3 regions of the Bradyrhizobium sp. MV1.5 genome follow, and region 3 is predicted to be linked to each of the others. Evidence: riboswitches for the same ligand, from Rfam matches in the RefSeq annotation. Region 3 holds a riboswitch; each other region holds the start of a gene.

Region 1 (5,954 bases), on a different contig from region 3:
ATCCCATCGGGATCCGTGACGCTGCGCCCGAGCATCTGATAGCCGCCGCAGAGGCCGAGCACATGGCCGCCTCTGCGGTGATGCGCCAGGAGATCGATGTCCCAGCCCTGCGCGCGCAGGAAGGCGAGGTCGCCGCGGGTGGATTTCGATCCGGGGATGATGACGAGCCTGACGTCGCCGGGAATTGCTTCGCCCGGCCGCACCATCACGAGATCGACGCCGGGCTCGAGCTTCAGAGGATCGAGATCGTCGAAATTGGCGATTCGCGACAGCGCGAGACAGGCGATCTTGCATTGGCCCGGCTTGCGCGCATCGCTCAGGCCCAGCGCATCCTCGGCCGGCAGTTCGCCGGCGCGCGCGAACCAGGGCAGCACGCCGAGGCCGCGCCATGCGGTCTTTTCTTCGATCAGTCTGTAGCCGTCGTCGAACAATGTGGGATCGCCGCGGAACTTGTTGATGATAAAACCCCGGATCATCGCGGCATCATCCGGGTCGATCACCGTCTTGATGCCGACGAGTTGCGCGATGACCCCGCCGCGGTCGATGTCGCCGACCAGCACGACCGGCACATCGGCCTTGCGCGCAAAGCCCATGTTGGCGATGTCGGCCTTGCGCAGGTTCACCTCGGCCGGACTGCCGGCGCCCTCCACCAGCACGAGATCGGCGCGCGCTTTCAGCCGCTCAAAACTCTCCAGCACCGCGCCCATCAATGACGGCTTCATCGCCGCATATTCACGCGCACGCGCGGTCGCGAGGCGCTTCCCTTGCACGATCACCTGCGCGCCGACATCGGTCTCGGGCTTGAGCAGCACCGGGTTCATGTCGGTGTGCGGCTCGACGCGAGCGGCCAGCGCCTGGAGTGCCTGGGCGCGGCCGATCTCGCCGCCGTCGACGGTGACGGCCGCGTTGTTCGACATGTTCTGCGGCTTGAACGGGAGCACGCGCAGGCCGCGTCGCACAAAGGCGCGCGCGAGGCCGGCAACGATGAGCGACTTGCCCACGTCCGAGCCGGCCCCCTGGATCATCAATGCGCGCGCCATCGCGAGTTTCTTAGAACTCGACGCCGGCTTGCGCCTTGATGCCGGAGCGGAAGGGATGCTTGACCAGCGTCATCTCGGTGACGAGATCGGCGATCTCGATCAGCTCGTCCTTGGCGTTGCGTCCGGTGAGCACGACATGCGTCATCGGCGGCTTCGAGGTCACCAGGAAATCGACGACCTCGGCGATGTCGAGATAATCGTAGCGCAGCGCGATGTTGATCTCGTCGAGCACGACCATGCGGAGATTCTGGTCGAGGATCAGCTCCTTGGCCTTCTCCCAGCCGGTGCGCGCGGCGGCGATGTCGCGAGCGCGGTCCTGCGTCTCCCAGGTAAAACCCTCGCCCATGGCGTGGAATTGGCAGAGGTCGCCGAAATGGCCGGTGAGCATGCGGCGCTCGCCGGTATCCCAGGCGCCCTTGATGAACTGCACGACCGCGCAGGGGAAGCCATGGGCGACGCAGCGGACGATCATGCCGAAGGCCGAGGACGACTTGCCCTTGCCGGCGCCGGTGTGGACGATGATGAGGCCTTTTTCGCCGCTCTTGGTCGCCATGATCTTGTCGCGGGCGACCTTCTTCTTCGCCATTTTCGAGGCGTGGCGGGCGTCGGTTTCGTCGGCCGTCTGGGTATCCGGTTCTGACGTCATCGGACGGGGTCCTTCGGCTTGACAAGAGGCGGTCGGGGGCAAATGGTGACCCGGCGTTGGTTCCTGTCCTACGACAGGCGAAGAGGGAATGCGATAGGGTCCGAATCGGCAAGATTTGGTTCCAAAATGCAGCCGCCCCCGCGACCGTGACCGGAGAGATGCCCGAAGCCACTGATCCCCTACGGGATCGGGAAGGCGGGGATCGAAGGGGAAACCCTGCTCCGGAAGCCGGGAGACCTGCCAGCGCGGACGATTTTGGACCGGCGGACGGGGTGTTCCGCGACGGGGAAACGGGCCTTCGCAAGAGCGGTTCGTGGGCCTCATCGCTTCCCGCTGTTTATTCTGGAAGAAGCGATGACCGTCACACTTCATGTCTGCATCACCTGCCGCGCCGGCCAGACGCTTGGCGAGGGCGAGACGACGCCCGGCAAGCGCCTGCACGGTGCGATCCTCGAAGCCGGTGTGCCTGACGGCGTCAGCGTGGTTCCCGTCGAATGCCTCTCGGCTTGCAACCAGGGTTGCTCGGTCGCGCTCAGCGCGCCCGGCCGCTGGTCCTATGTCTATGGCCGTCTGTCGGATGCGAATGCGAGCGACGTGGTCGCGGGCGCCGCGGCCTATGTGGCCGCGCCCGACGGCCTCGTGCCCTGGCGCAGCCGCCCGGAGATCTTCCGCAAGCAATCGCTTGCCCGCATTCCCCCCATTCCCCCCTTGGCCGTCGTGCCGGAGGCCGCCAAATGAATTCGCTCGCAAAAGTCCCGGTCACGGTCGTCACAGGCTTTCTCGGCTCCGGCAAGACCACGCTGATCCAGCATCTGCTTGCCAACGCCAACGGGAAGAAGCTGGCGGTGCTCGTCAACGAGTTCGGCAGCGAGGGCGTCGATGGCGAGATTCTGAAATCCTGCGCCGATGCGAATTGTCCGGAAGAGAACATCATCGAACTTGCTAATGGCTGCATCTGCTGCACTGTTGCCGACGATTTCATTCCGACCATGGAGAAGCTGCTGTCGCGGTCGGTGCGGCCCGATCACATTCTGATCGAGACCTCGGGCCTGGCGCTGCCCAAGCCGCTGCTGAAGGCATTCGACTGGCCGGAGATCCGTTCGCGCATCACGGTCGATGGCGTGATCGCGCTGGCCGACGCCGAAGCTGTCGCCGCCGGCCGTTTCGCGCCCGATCCTGACGCCGTCGAGGCGCAGCGCGCGGCGGACGGCAATCTCGACCATGAGACGCCGCTGTCGGAAGTGTTCGAGGACCAGATTGCCTGCGCCGACATCGTGCTGCTGACCAAGGCCGATCTTGCGGGCGCGGCAGGCCTCGAAGCGGCCAAGGCGGCGATCACCGCCGAGATGCCGCGCCGCGTGCCGATGCTGGCGATCACCGACGGTGCGATCGACGCCCGCCTCATCCTCGGCCTCGGCGCTGCCGCCGAGAACGATCTCGCCGCGCGCCCTTCGCATCACGACGGCGAGGAGGATCACGAGCACGACGATTTTGCGTCCGTCGTGATCGATCTTCCTGAGGCCACCGATATCGACGCGCTGGTTGCGTCCGTTCAGCGTCTGGCGCGCGAGCAGAATGTGCTGCGCGTCAAGGGTTACATCGCGGTGGAAGGCAAGCCGATGCGCCTCTTGCTGCAAGCGGTCGGCGAGCGCGTGCGACACCAGTTCGACAAGCCCTGGGGCATGGGTGCGAGGCAGTCAAAGCTCGTCGTGATCGGCGAGCACGGAAACATTGATGAAGCCGCGATCAAGGCGGGACTCGGTATCTGATGCACGTCGTCTTCCGCGAGAGCCGCGGTCTCGAGGAGACTGCGACACCAAGGGACATCGGCCAGGACCCGGCCGATCTCGTGGTGCTCTCGTATTCGGATTCCGATCTGGCGGCGTTCGCGGCCGGCTGGCGCCGGGGCCGCGACAGCCTGCCGTCGCTACGCCTCGTCAATCTCGCCGAACTCCGTCATCCGCTCTCGGTCGACACCTATATCGAGCGCACGCTTGCGCAGGCGCGCGGCATCCTCGTGCGTCTGATCGGCGGGGAATCCTACTGGCCGTATGGGCTCGCGGCGCTGCAGCAACTGGTGAAGGAGCGCGGCATCGTGCTGGCCGTGTTGCCGGCCGACGGCCGCGACGACACGCGACTGGATGCATATTCGACCCTGCCGGTCTCGACATTGCGGCGGCTCAAGGTGCTCTGCGACACCGGCGGCCCTGTCGCGGCGCAAGCCGCGATCGCTCAGCTTGCGTTGGCCTCGGGCCTCTATGCGGGACCTGTTATCGGCGAGATGACCGTGCCCGAGATGGGCTTTTACGATCCGGCGCGCGGTGTCATTGCCGCGCCGGCGTCGGGTGAGGGCAGGCCGCGCGCGCTCGTGGCCTTCTATCGCTCCTATCTCACCGCCGCAGACACAGGCCCGATCGATGCCCTGATCGCGGCGCTGCGCGAGAAGGGGTACGACGCGCATGGTGTGTTCGTCACCTCGCTGAAGGCTCCAGGCGTTGCGGATTGGTTGCGCGGGTATCTCGCGCAAAATCCTCCGGCCGCGATCGTCAATGCGACGGCGTTCTCGGCGATGGGAGACGACGGCACGACGCCGTTCGATGTCGCGTCCTGCCCGGTGTTCCAGGTCGCGCTCTCCACGGCGCGGCGCGAGGATTGGGCGAGCTCGCTCCGCGGCCTGTCGCCTGGCGACCTCGCGATGCATGTGGTGCTGCCCGAGGTCGACGGCCGCCTGTTTGCGGGCGTGGTGAGCTTTAAGTCGGCAGCGACGCGCGATCCCGATTTGCAATTTTCGCATCTGGCGCACAGGCCGGACGATGAGCGCGTGAAGGCCGTCGCCGCGCGCGTTGCGGCCTGGCGGCGCCTTGCGGAGACGCCGGCTGCTGAAAAGCGGTTGGCACTCGTGCTCTCCAACTATCCGGGCCGCCCGCATCAGATCGCGCATGCGGTTGGTCTCGATGCGCTGGCGTCGGTCGAGGCTTTGGTGTCCGACCTCGCGGAGGCCGGCTTCGATGTCGCGCCGGTCCACGGACTCGGCGAGACGTTGCTCAAGCAGACCTTGAACTGGAGCGTTGCCGATTACCGCGCGGCACTCTCGCGCCTTCCGAAAGTCTTGCAGGATGATCTCGCGCAAGCCTGGGGCGCGCCGGAGACCGATCCGGGTTGTCGCGACGGCGCCTTCCATTTCGCCGCGATTCAATGCGGCCGGTCGATCATCGCGGTTCAGCCGGAGCGTGGCGATGCGACCACGCGCGATGCCGACTATCACGATCTCGCCCGCACGCCGCGCCACGCCTATGTCGCGTTCTCTCTCTGGCTCCGGGAGCAGGGCTGTGATGCCGTCGTGCACATGGGCGCGCACGGCACGCTGGAATGGCTGCCCGGAAAATCCGTGGCGCTGTCGCAGGCGTGCTGGCCGGAAGCCCTGATCGGCGATTTGCCCGTCATTTATCCCTTTATCGTCAACGATCCCGGCGAGGCCGCGCAGGCCAAGCGGCGCCTGGGTGCCGTCACCATCGGACATCTGCCGCCGCAACTCGCGGCATCAGCGGTGCCAGACGGATTGCGCAGGCTTGAACAGCTCCTCGACGAGTACTCGACGGCCGATGGCCTCGATCCCGCCCGCCGCCAGCGTCTGATCGCCGCGATCCGTGACGAAGCGCGTGCGGTTGGTCTCGAAGACGATCTTGGCCTCGATGCAGCCGCCGCGCCGGCCGAAGCGATTCCGCGGATCGACCGCTTCGTCTGCGATCTCAAGGAAAGCCAGTTCGGCGACGGCCTGCACGTGTTCGGCCGCGGCGCCTGCGGTGAAGCGGAACGCGACGCTTTGCGGGTCGCGCTTGCAGGACAGCGCGTCGCGCCGGGGCCGTCAGGCTCACCCTATCGCGGCCGCCAGGACGTGCTGCCCACGGGACGCAATCTCTTTGCCGTCGATCCGCGCGCGGTGCCGACGCCGTCCGCGCATGCGCAAGGCATCAAGCTCGCGGAAGAGCTGCTCCGCCGTCATCTGCAGGATCATGGCGACTGGCCGAAGGGCCTTGTCGTCGATCTCTGGGGCTCGGCGACGATGCGCACCGCGGGCGAAGAGTTTGCCATGGCGCTGCATCTGGCCGGCCTCGCGCCCCGCTGGGATCACGCGTCGGGCCGTGTGACCGGCTACGACATCATCGCGCCTGCCGAGCTTGGCCGGCCCCGCATCGACGTCACGCTGCGCGTCTCGGGCCTGTTTCGCGACGTCTTCTCAGGCCTTGCGCAATTGTTCGAGGCGGCAG
Region 2 (5,954 bases), on a different contig from region 3:
TCCAGGCGCTGTGTGCGGCGCATGCGCTGCCGCTCAACGATATCGGCGAGCCCTTTCTGGTCACGACGGGACGTCGCTTGCGCGAGGGCGGCTGGCCGCAAGGTGTCGATACCGTGGTGGTGATGCTCGATGGCGGCACGGCGTTCCAGTCGCTTGATCCGGCGGACCTGCACATCTGGTGGGGGGCCTATCTCGGCCTGCCCGATCAGATTATCATGTCCGGCGCGCTGGCCGAGATCGGCCCGCGTATCGTCGCCGTGCGGCAAGAGGCGCGCGAGCGGCACGGCTGGATCATGGACAGTTACATCCTCAAGCGCAGGCCGTGAGGCAAGCGAGGCAGCATGCTCCCCGAATGGGTCACCCAACAATGCCCGGATATCTCCGCAGTCCACCGCGAGGCGGCGGTGGCGCGGCAGGCGCAACTGACGAAACCGACCGGCGCGCTCGGCCGGCTCGAGCAGCTCGCGATCGAGCTTGCGGGCCTGCAAGCAACGGAGCAACCGCGCGCGGCGCGGGTGCCGATCATCATCTTCGCCGGCGATCACGGCATCGTCGCGCAGGGCGTTTCGGCCTATCCGCAAGAAGTGACCATCGCGATGCTGGCGAATTTTGCCTCCGGCGGCGCTGCGATTTCGGTGCTCGCGCGTGAGCTGGGCTCCAGCCTGGAGGTCGTCGACACCGGCACGCTGGCGCAGGAGGAGATGGCTGGGATCGTGACCGACAAGCCGCGCAGCGGCACGCGCGATTTCAGCGTCGAAGCTGCGCTCAGCCCCACAGAGCTGGCATTTGCGTTCGAAGCCGGACGACGTGCGGTGACGCGCGCGCAGGCCGGGCAGCCCGATCTTCTGATCTTCGGCGAGATGGGCATCGGCAACACCACGACATCGGCGGCGATTGCGGCGAGCTTGCTCGGCGTGAGCGCGGAAGAGATCGCGGGCAGCGGCACCGGCATCGACGCGGCCGGCCGTGTGCACAAGGCGCGGGTGATCGACGCTGCGATCGCACGCCATGGCATTGCGGGCGCTTCGCCCGAAAAGATCCTGTGCGCCGTCGGCGGCCTCGAGATCGCGGCCATCTGCGGTGCAGTTATCGCAGCAGCGCAGCGCCACATCCCCGTGTTGATCGACGGCTTCATCGTGTCGGTCGCGGCGCTGGCGGCGGCGCGGCTCAACCCGTCGTGCCAGCCGTTCCTGCTGGCCTCGCATCAGTCCGCCGAGCAGGGGCATCGGCTGGTGCTTCGCGCGCTCAACGTGCAACCGCTGATCAGCCTCGATCTCAGGCTCGGCGAAGGATCGGGCGCGGCCATCGCGCTGCCGCTGGTGCGGTCGGCCTGTGCGCTCCACAACGGCATGGCGACCTTTGCGCAGGCCAATGTGCCTGATCGTCCGGCCTGATCAAATCATCGGTTGATTGACGCAGACGACGCGCCAGCCGGTCGCGAGCCGGTCGATCCGCGTCAGCGACAGCGGATCGATCACAAAGCGCAGCGCCGCTTGTGGCGTCAGATCCAGCGCGATGCACAGCGCCGCGCGGATCGTGCCGGAATGCACGACGAGCGTTGCGGCCCCGGCGCCGATCTTCGACAGACCCAGCCGGACCCGCGCGACTTGATCCTCAAAGCTTTCGCCGCCCGGCGGCCGTCCGCGCGCCGGATCGCTCCAGAACCGTGCATAGGCCTCGCCACCGGTCGCGGCGAGCTCGTCATGCCGACGGCCGGTCCACTCGCCAAAGTCTTGCTCGCTGAATTCGTCCACCTGCAGCGGCTCGCGCCCCAGCGCGCGAGCCGTCTCGACCGTGCGCCGCGAAGGGCTCGCATAGCTCGCGGCGTCCCGCGGCAGGCGCTGCCGCAGCGCCTCCAGCTGCGCGCGAGCGCCGAGATCGGCCGGCGCGTCGGCTGCATGGATCGTCCCCGTGACGCCATCGACGGGCGCGTGCCGTATCAGCCAGAGGAAGGTCTCGCCTTCCATGCTTATCTCCAAGGAAACTGGTCGTTGTGGCGATAACGCCGCAACTGGCACATTGACTCTGTCTGGATCGTAATCCTAGATGCTCGCGACGGTTTCCCCGAGAGGGGATGAAAAGGGAATGCGGTGCGGGGACGTTGTCCCCAATGCCGTGGCTGCCCCCGCAACTGTAAGCGGCGAATCTTGCGTCACGTGCCACTGGGTGTCTCGGTCCCGGGAAGGCGATGCAAGGTACTGACCCGCGAGCCAGGAGACCTGCCGTCAGCCGTGGTCACACGCGAAGATGTCGGTCGGGGAGTACAGACATTCGGCTTCATCGGAAGGCTTATGAGCCGGAAGATGGGACCTTGGTTCGCTGTGACGTGCCACTGACGTCATACCGAGGTCCAAGACCGTGTCTCCCGTTCGCATTGTACGACCGCGCGCGCTCCTGCTCGCATCCGCGGCGCTCACATCTTTTGTCGCCATCGACATGCCAGCGGCCTTGGCGCAGCAGGCCCGCGAGCCACTGCCGCCCGTCGAGGTCTCGGCGCCACAATCCCGTAGGCAGGCCAGCCCGGCCGCACGAGACGTGCAGGGCCCACGCCGCGCAGCGGCGCGCAGGCCAGCGCCCGCATCTGTCACGCCGAAGCCTATCGTGCCGACCGCGGTTGCGCAGACGCCGCTCAATACCAATGCCGTCGCCGAGAGCGCCTCGCGCCTCGGCCTGACCGTGCGCGAAACGCCCGCGACCGTGGAAGTGATCTCGGCCGCAACCATGCGCGAGCAGGGCTATCGCACCGTGTCCGACGTCGCCCAGGGAGCAGTCGGCGTCACAGCCGGCGACAATCCGGCTGAACCCTCGGCTTTCTCGATGCGCGGCTTCACCAACAGCCAGATCAACACACTCTACAACGGCATCAAGATCGGTCCGCAGAACATGACCTCGCGGATCACCGACACGGCCAATCTGGAGGCTGTCGAATTCCTGAAGGGGCCGGCATCGCTGATGTCGGGCGAGGGCGCCGCCGGCGGCGCGATCAACTTCGTCACCAAGCAGCCGCACACCGGTCCGATCCGCAATGAGGCGGATTTCTCCTGGGACTCGCTCAATTCGTTCCGGGCGCATTACGGCTCGGGCGGCAGCACCAATGTGCAGGGGCTGGACTATCGCTTCGACGTCAGCCGTTCCTCGCTCAACGGCTTTGCCGACGACACCAACACCAAGACGCTCGACGTGTCGGGCCAGCTCAATTACCGCATCTCCGACAGTCTCAAGGTCTGGGGCGCGATCGAGTACCGCGAGGACCGCTCGAAGGCCTATTGGGGCGCGCCGCTGGTGCCGATTGCCTTCAGTGGCTCGCATGCGACGACGGGGATCGTGTCCGGCAATTACATCTCGAACTACAACAAAACCAATCTCGGTGCGGTCACGATCGATGACCGCACCTTCAACACCAACTACAACGTTCTCGACAATCGCAACGTCGCACAGGAGGTCTGGCTGCGCGGCGGTTTCGAGCTGAAGCTGGCGCCCGACCTGACGCTGAAAAGCCAGGCCTATGGTTACGGCGCAGAGCGCACGTGGTTCAACAATGAGATCGAGGCGTTCAATTCCGGTACGAACCTGGTGGACCGTGAGCGCTTCTATGTCGCGCACAGCCAACGCCTGGTCGGCAACATCACCGACCTGATCTGGGATGCGAATATCGCCGGCTTTGACAACCGCTTGGTCACGACGCTGTCCTCGAGCTATCTTGATTTCGTGAGGCCGGGCGCCGCAAATTTCCCCGGCGATTCCGTTCCACTGGTCGATCCGCCCCGCGGCTACTACGGCCTGCTCACTATTCAGCAGCAGACCGCGCGCATCGACAATGAGGCGCTGTCATTCGAGGACCGGCTGAAGCTCACGCGCAGCTTTGCACTGGTTGGTGGCCTGCGTGTCGAGCATATTGGGCTCGACCGCAATTCGACCGACAAGTTCGGTCTGGAGAAGGCGAACTTCCCGTTCTCGCAATCGTGGGCCCCGACCACCGGCCGTATCGGCTATACGTGGGAAGCCGTTCCGGGCCTGACCTTCTTCAGCCAATATGCGACCGGCGCCGACATCGCAGCCAACAACATCTTCCTGCTCAATCCGACCGATCCGCTCAACCTGACCACCGCGCGCACCTATGAGACCGGCGTCAAGCATCTGTTCTGGGACAACCGGGCGGAGTGGTCGTTCTCGGCCTACGACATCCTGCGCAAGAACGTCTATGCCGCGGCCGGCGGCATGCAGCTCAATCTTGCCGGACGGCAGGAATCGAAGGGCGTCGAGCTTGCCGCGTCCGTGCGTCCGATCGAGCCTCTGCGTCTCTGGGGCAACATCGCCTATGTCGATGCGCGCTACGCCGACTACGATTTTGTCGGCGGCTCGTTCGCCGGCAACACGCCGCCGAACGTGCCGCGCGTCGTCGCCAATGCCGGCGCGTCGTACCGTTTCTTCACGCCCTGGGCGGTCGAGCTCGGCATCACCGGCCGCCATGTCGGCGACCGCTACAACACCGATGCCAACACCGTGACGCTGAAGGCCTACACCGTGGCCGATGTCTACGCCTTCGTCGACATCCCCAAGACCGTGTTCAACGCGGTCGACCAGGCCCGCCTGACCTTCCGGGTGCGCAACATCGCCGACAAGCGTTACGCGATCTGGGGCGATCCGTTCTATCCCGACCAGATCCTGCTGGGCGCGCCTAGGACCTATGAAATTTCGGCCGCGTTCAAGTGGTAGGACGCTGATCGATGATGCGCGCGATCGTCCTGCTGCATCGATGGCTCGGGATCGCGTTCTGCCTGCTGTTCGCGATGTGGTTCGCGACGGGGATCGTGATGCACTTCGTTCCGTTTCCCTCCCTGACGGAATCTGAACGCTTTGCCGGGCTCGTGCCGCTGGCTAGCGCTGAGACCAGGATTGCGGTCGCCGATGCCGTTGCCGCGAGCGGCATCGCGGATGCGACGCGCGTTCGCCTGATCCAGCGCAGCAACGGACCGGTCTATGTCGTCGCGGGGCCGTCGCGCGCGGGCGCAGTCCGCGCCTCCGATGGGGCCGATGCGTCGGTCTCGTCTTCCGAGGTCGCGCTGGCCATCGCGCGAGACCACGCACGCAGCCGTGGGCTGGATGCCGCGCAAGCCGCGATCGTCGCGCGCGCGGACTATGACCAATGGAGCGTGCCAAACGGCTTTGACCGCCATCGGCCCCTGTTTCGAGTTGCCCTGGGCGACGCCGCCGCAACGGAGGTCTATGTCTCCTCGCTCACCGGCGAGATCGTTCTGGATACGACGCGCAGCGAGCGGACCTGGAATCTCGTCGGCAGCGTGCTGCACTGGATCTATCCGACAGTCCTGCGAAGTAATTGGTCGCTGTGGGATCGCGTGGTCTGGACCTTGTCGCTGCTGGCCCTGATCGCAGCATTGTTGGGCGCTGTGCTCGGCCTCGCGCGGATCAAACCTCGATGCGGTCTGATCGGCTCGCCCTATCGTGGCTGGCATGCGCTGCATCATCTCATCGGCCTCGCGGCGATGGTGTTTGTGCTGACCTGGATTTTCAGTGGCTGGCTCTCGATGGATCACGGGCGGCTGTTCTCGCGTGGGCAATTGACCTCGGCTGAATCCAGCGTGATGAACGCTTCACCGAATTGGACGGCTGCCCCATCGCTCGATCGGCAGCCTGTGTCGCCGTCGGCCCGTGAGATCGAATGGTTTGCCTTCAACGGCAATCTCTATCGGCGGGATCGCACCGCTCTTGCCGCTCAGACCTTGATTAAGGCAGGGGATGCGCCCCGCGATGGGGCGACGGGATCTCTGGATGTGCAGGAGGTCGAGAGGCCGACCGCGCGTCTCGCGGCCGGCTGCGGCGTACCGTCCGTACTTGCCGACAACGACAACTATCCCGCGCAGTCCACCGTTCCGGGTGCCCCGGTCTACCGCTCGTACTGCGGCGACCTCTGGTTCGACATCGACGGCGCCGAC
Region 3 (5,954 bases):
GGAAGCACAGCTTGTTTGGACCTTCGCTCCTCGTTTAAGGCACCGTCACGGAACAGGAGTGGTTGCGATGGAACATGGGCAGGCCGAACTGGTCGGAGGGAAACCTGTAATCTTCGGGCAACGTAAGGTGCGGCCGCGGGCGTGCCTGGCCGTCGGCAAGCGGCATCTGCGCGCCTTTCTACGGGATGTGCTGGAGGATATGGGGTTTGTTATCAGCGAATGCAGGACTGCTGACGAGTTGCCGCACGTACTCCGCACGGAGTTCCCTGATCTGATCCTGCTCGGCATTGGCTCGGACCGCATCGAGCCTGGACGATTGCTCGAGATACTGGTACGCGAAGAATTTGCAGGCCGAGTGCTGGCGTTCGGAGCGCGCGAGTCGATCATCATGGCGGCAGTGCAGCAGGTCGGTAGTGAATATGGACTTGCTATGCTGCCGCCGCTCAGGGCGCCGTTTGCAGCCGAGACGTTGCGCGATCGGATCGGCATGCTCTTGCCAAGAGAGCCGGCGCCCCGTCCCGCGGTCCATGTCGGAGAAGCCTTACACGCTGGCTGGCTTGAGCTCTGGTATGAGCCGAAGTTTGACGCGTGTACCCTTAGCCGCCGCGGCGCCGAGGCTCATGTGCGAATGCGGCACCCGACCTGGGGCGTTGTTCCACCGGCCTATTTCATCCCGGAATCTCACGATCCGCATTTTAGGAACTTGTCGCAGTTCGTGATCGACCGCGCGATCAAGGATTGGCAGTATCTTCTGGAGCAGCAAACTTCGATCGATCTCTCCATCAATCTCCCGGCAGCATTCCTGATTGACCCGCAGGCGGTACGCGATCTCTGTCGGCGCATGCCGTCGCACGCCGCTTTCGGCGGGTTGACGATTGAAATCGAGAGCGTGGAAGCGATCCAGAACCTAGATCTCCTGGTCGAGGTTGCGCGTGAGGTTCGCTTTCACAACATTGGCCTTGCAATCGACAATGTCGGTGCCAATTGGCCGCAGCTGATGGGGATGACAAAATTCCCGTTCATGAAATTGAAAGTAGATCGTCAGTTCGTCGGCGGCTGCGCGAATGGGCCCCTCAAGCGAACGGTGTGCCGCCATATCGTCGATCTAGCCAAAGAGTACAATGTGCGCACCGTCGCCGAAGGTGTGGAGAGCCAGGCTGACCTAATCGCTGTGGCCGAACTCGGCTTCGACCTTGCGCAGGGCCATCTGTTCGGAAAAGCCATGCCACTGAAGCAATTTGCACAGTCATCTTTCAACCCTGCTCCAGCTCGTCCAAAATAGTTGCGAGTGGCTGAGTGCGGCCAAGCGACGCTCGCGAGCACCGCCATGCCTACTCGGCACCAGGCATGAGGCTGAGTGCAATTCAGTCGGTCTGCAAGGCCAGTGTCGCTCGTCCCGCCGCCACTTCATTTCCCTCCGAAGCTTGTTATACCACAAGCCCGTTTTGGCAAGCCTCCAGCGAGTCCTCCGCGCAGCTAGCGTTGCAGCCATGAGCGAGGCTTGCACAAACCTCCAGTCGGGGTGTGTGACCGGAGGTTTGCCGAGATCCGACGTAGACCTGCGTCCGTTCGCGGGTTTTGTCGCCGCCGGTGGAGGAAGCGTCAGCCTCGCTTGCCCCCGCGCTGACGTGCCAAACAAACCGACGGACGCTTCCAGCTTCAAGGCGCGACTGACTCTCGCAAGAGGGCCCGATGGCTCATAGCCTGAAATTGAAGCGACCTGTTGCTGTCGCAGACGCAACATGGTCTCAGACCCGGGACAGCCGAATTGGGCAAATTGCCCAACATTGAGCGCGTCTGCGTTTGGCACGGCATTTGAAAGGGATCGCCCATGGCATCGCTCGCCTAAGGAGTCGGAAGGCATGGCTTACAAGATCGTCGCTTCGCAATGCACCGTTTGTGGCGCATGTGAGTTCGAGTGTCCCAACGCGGCGATCAGTCTGAAGCGTGACATTTACGTTATCGATGCCAAAAAATGTACGGAGTGCGAGGGCCATTGCGACACGCCGCAATGCGCGGTGGTCTGTCCGGTCCCTGACACCTGTGTCCCGTCCAAGACAGGATAGGCAGCCCGCGACCAAAAGGCCTCATCGCTCGATTTCGCGAACGAAGTTGTAGATGTGGGACCTTGAGGAGACCACGACCGCATGGGGCGCATCGAGGTCGATTAACATCGTTATGAGCTTAAGACGCTGAGCGACGCCGAGGAACCCCTCAAAGGGCTCTGTCGGAGGACACCGTCGAATTTGTCACGAACAAGGACAAGGCCCTCGATGCTCAGTGGCCGCGTTACGGCCTATCGTCGCTGGTGGCGAGTCGAGGCGAGGCAGACCCGGCGTCGAGCGGCCACGGACGCATCGAAGCCGGCGCAAAAGTCGCTGAGCACGTGAACACCTAGTGCACCGAGAAGGATCATCTTGGCCAACCTCACGGAGGCGGACGACCTCGTGCCTGGTCGCGGGCCCGCCGAACACCAAGGAGCCGACCTGATCATCCGTTCGGTCCTGGAGCAATCCGGCTTTCGAAATGTCTAGGGAGCCTCGTGGGCTGTGACCAAACGGATGCCGGCCGAGGATGATCGCACCTTCCTGACGCGCAGGTTCGAAAAGCTGCTGACGGAAAAGGTCGCCTCCTCGCGATCACACAGATACCGAAAGCCGCCCGGGTTCGTTCCGGTGGTGGAGCTCAACCGTTACGCGAGCGGGGAGCGAATGCATTTCAAAAGCGGAGCCTCCACAGATCCGGGCGTGTTCACTAGGCCGCGAGCAAGACCGTCTTACCTGCCTAGTGCGCTCGTAATCGCTTGGGCAATGTCGCAGCGAGAATCGGTAGGTTGACGCATCGATCCTCGTGCGCATAATCCAAGCCGTCGCGGTCTCCGGATTTCGTTTGATCCGGAGCTAAGAGGGAAGCCGGTGCAATGCCGGCGCTGCCCCCGCAACTGTAAGCGGCGAGCCGCTGTCCAACGAAGTCACTGAAGCCATGCGGCTTCGGGAAGGCCGGACAGCAGCGACGACCCGTGAGCCAGGAGACCTGCCTCGACAAGATATCGTCCACGGGCGGGGCGTCCCGGTGTGCGCCAAGCAGTTGTCGCTCACGCGATGTTCGCTGTCTGCGTCCGCCATGGCCTTTGCCCCAACATGGGGTCTAAGCTATGTCAATCCTTTCGCTTCCCGTTGCCACACTGGGGACGTCACGCATCGGCCCACGACGCGAACTCAAATTCGCGCTCGAGAGCTACTGGGCGGGAAAATCTAGCGAAGCCGAGCTCCTCGAGGCGGGGAGTGGACTTCGTGCCGCTAATTGGGCACGGCAAAAATCCCGCGGTGCGACCGTCATTCCTTCGAATGACTTCTCGCTCTACGACCATGTGCTCGATACCAGCCTAATGGTCGGCGCGATTCCCGACATTTACGGCTGGAACGAAGGTCCTGTGTCGCTCAAAACCTACTTCACCATGGCGCGTGGCGCTCAAGACGGTGGTCACGCTCAGCATGGGCCCGGCGTAGCCGCACAGGAGATGACGAAGTGGTTCGATACGAACTACCACTACATGGTGCCGGAATTTCACCAGGATCAGATCTTTAAGTATGCCTCTCGGAAGCCGATCGAGGAATATGAGGAGGCAAGAAGCCTCGGTTATCAGACGCGGCCCGTCCTAGTGGGCCCAGTCACTTTCCTGAAGCTCGGCAAAAGCGTAAATCCCGCATTCAATCCGCTGTCGCTGCTTGATCGACTCCTCCCCGTCTATGTCGATGTTCTCCGCGAACTAGCCTCGCGCGGCGCTGAATGGGTTCAGCTCGACGAGCCATGCCTAGTGATGGACGTCGACGAAGCATCTCGGGCCGCTGTCCGCCGGGCCTATGCTCATTTCGCTAAGGCCGTGCCGGCGCTTAAAATCATGCTGGCCACATACTTCGGGGCTGTCGGCGACAATCTTGAAACAGTATTGGCCTTGCCCGTTGCCGGGGTTCATGTCGACCTGGTTCGTGCACCTTACCAGTTGGACGCGATTGTCGCCAGAGCAGGTAGAGATCTAGTGGTCTCGCTCGGTGTCGTTGATGGTCGCAACGTGTGGCGCTCTAATCTGCCGGCGCTACTCGACCAACTTGCTCCTATGGTCAAAAAACTGGGCAGGGACCGTGTTCAGATTGCCCCCTCCTGCTCGCTGCTTCATGTTCCGACCGATATTGAACTAGAGATCGATCTCGATCCCAATCTGAAGACGTGGTTGGCGTTCTCAGTGCAGAAGATCAAGGAGCTTTCGATTTTGGGCAAAGCGCTGGCTGGCCATGCTGCCGACGTGGCCGATGAACTCACGCTCTCAGAGGATGCATCCGTCACCCGCGAAACATCGCCGAAGATCCACAGTGCGAACGTCGCCGGACGAATGGCCGCGATCGACGATAGCATGCGTCGCCGTCGCAGTGCGTTCACCCAGCGCGCCGACGTCCAACGCGTCGCCTTCGCATTGCCGATGTTTCCAACCACAACCATCGGATCCTTCCCGCAAACGGCGGACGTCCGCAATGCGCGTGCAGCTCATGCGCGGGGAGCGCTGAATGACACGCAGTACGAGCAGCTTCTGAAAGCGGAGACAGCCCATACCGTGCATTGGCAGGAAGATATCGGCCTGGACGTGCTCGTACACGGTGAGTTCGAGCGCAATGACATGGTTCAATACTTTGGCGAGCAGCTGTTGGGTTTCGCATTCACCAAGCACGGCTGGGTTCAGTCTTATGGCTCGCGGTGCGTTCGTCCTCCTATCCTGTTTGGAGATGTCTCCCGCCCGAAGCCCATGACCGTTAAATGGTGGCGACATGCGCAGTCTCTGACCAAAAAACCCGTCAAGGCTATGCTGACCGGACCGGTGACGATCCTGAACTGGTCGTTTGTCCGTGACGACATCCCGCGGAGCGAGACATGCCGACAGATCGCTCTCGCGATCCGAGACGAGGTCATCGACCTTGAGGCGGCTGGAGCGACCATGATCCAGATCGACGAGGCTGCGTTGCGGGAGGGATTGCCACTGCGCAAATCGCAGTGGAAGGACTATCTCGATTGGGCAGTGGACAGTTTCCGTGTTTGCTCCTCCGCTGTCGCTGACGGAACTCAGATCCATACGCACATGTGCTATTCCGAGTTTAACGAAATCATCGATGCGATCGCAGCAATGGATGCCGACGTCATTTCAATCGAGGCGTCGCGCTCCAAAATGGAATTGCTCGACGCTTTCAAGAGCTACAATTATCCTAATGAAATTGGGCCGGGCGTCTATGACATTCATTCACCGCGCATTCCCGCAGCAGCCGAGATCAAGCAGCTGATTGTGTTGGCGCGGCAGCGGGTTTCCGATCGGCAGCTCTGGATCAATCCCGACTGCGGACTGAAAACTCGAAGGTGGGAAGAGGTGCGTCCCGCGCTCGTCAATATGGTGGCCGCCGCACGCGAGTTGCGGGGTGAGGCATGATCGTACGCAGCGTGTCGCCAACGTATTTGTGAATAAGATCCACGCGCGTTGGGAGGTCGCGATATCTTGCGAACTCCCAAAGCTTCCAGCGCTTGCGACTGCCGGTCTGCTTCGGCGGAGGTGATCCCACACAGCCGGCGACAAGCTCGAATCCGACGGACGACAGCATGCCGGCCTTACCGGTGACATATTCCAAGTCACTTACGCTCGACGCGAACCACGGTCCTATCGCTTCATTTATCCATCGCGTGGATGCGTCCCATCACAACAATCTATTTTACCGCCCTTCCGGAATTTCATACGTAATTGGCGCGTTGGCGCGGGCTTCGGGAAGATTTGCTGGCGTTGGGCGCGTTGCCAAATGCTCCCGCGTGACGGCAAACTGACGCTTGAGTTTCAGGACACGGCGGCCAAACCGCCTGCGTGATGGATCCCAGCTCCATCAAGGCTCCCCTTGCCAACCGGACAGCTGGCAAGTGGTGGC

Evidence for each region. Region 3 has a riboswitch for cobalamin ahead of metE (5-methyltetrahydropteroyltriglutamate--homocysteine S-methyltransferase). Riboswitches for the same ligand answer to the same signal wherever they lie in the genome.
Region 1: linked by a shared signal. The riboswitch ahead of AC0L2J_RS06660 (DUF1636 family protein) and the one ahead of metE (5-methyltetrahydropteroyltriglutamate--homocysteine S-methyltransferase) in region 3 are both predicted to bind cobalamin.
Region 2: linked by a shared signal. The riboswitch ahead of AC0L2J_RS06575 (TonB-dependent receptor) and the one ahead of metE (5-methyltetrahydropteroyltriglutamate--homocysteine S-methyltransferase) in region 3 are both predicted to bind cobalamin.

Annotation. Positions count from the first base shown of each region.
Region 1 covers NZ_JBVVPL010000005.1:59,723-65,676, reverse strand. The annotation lists gene AC0L2J_RS06670 (cobyric acid synthase) at 1-1,040, opposite strand, end outside; gene cobO (cob(I)yrinic acid a,c-diamide adenosyltransferase) at 1,051-1,686, opposite strand; cobalamin riboswitch at 1,727-1,945, shown strand; gene AC0L2J_RS06660 (DUF1636 family protein) at 2,041-2,424, shown strand; gene cobW (cobalamin biosynthesis protein CobW) at 2,421-3,455, shown strand; gene cobN (cobaltochelatase subunit CobN) at 3,455-5,954, shown strand, end outside.
Region 2 covers NZ_JBVVPL010000005.1:43,232-49,185, reverse strand. The annotation lists gene cobF (precorrin-6A synthase (deacetylating)) at 1-326, shown strand, start outside; gene cobT (nicotinate-nucleotide--dimethylbenzimidazole phosphoribosyltransferase) at 342-1,394, shown strand; gene AC0L2J_RS06580 (histidine phosphatase family protein) at 1,395-1,967, opposite strand; cobalamin riboswitch at 2,040-2,241, shown strand; gene AC0L2J_RS06575 (TonB-dependent receptor) at 2,359-4,716, shown strand; gene AC0L2J_RS06570 (PepSY domain-containing protein) at 4,728-5,954, shown strand, end outside.
Region 3 covers NZ_JBVVPL010000011.1:57,063-63,016, reverse strand. The annotation lists gene AC0L2J_RS13325 (EAL domain-containing response regulator) at 68-1,282, shown strand; gene AC0L2J_RS13320 (4Fe-4S binding protein) at 1,863-2,066, shown strand; cobalamin riboswitch at 2,856-3,055, shown strand; gene metE (5-methyltetrahydropteroyltriglutamate--homocysteine S-methyltransferase) at 3,155-5,470, shown strand.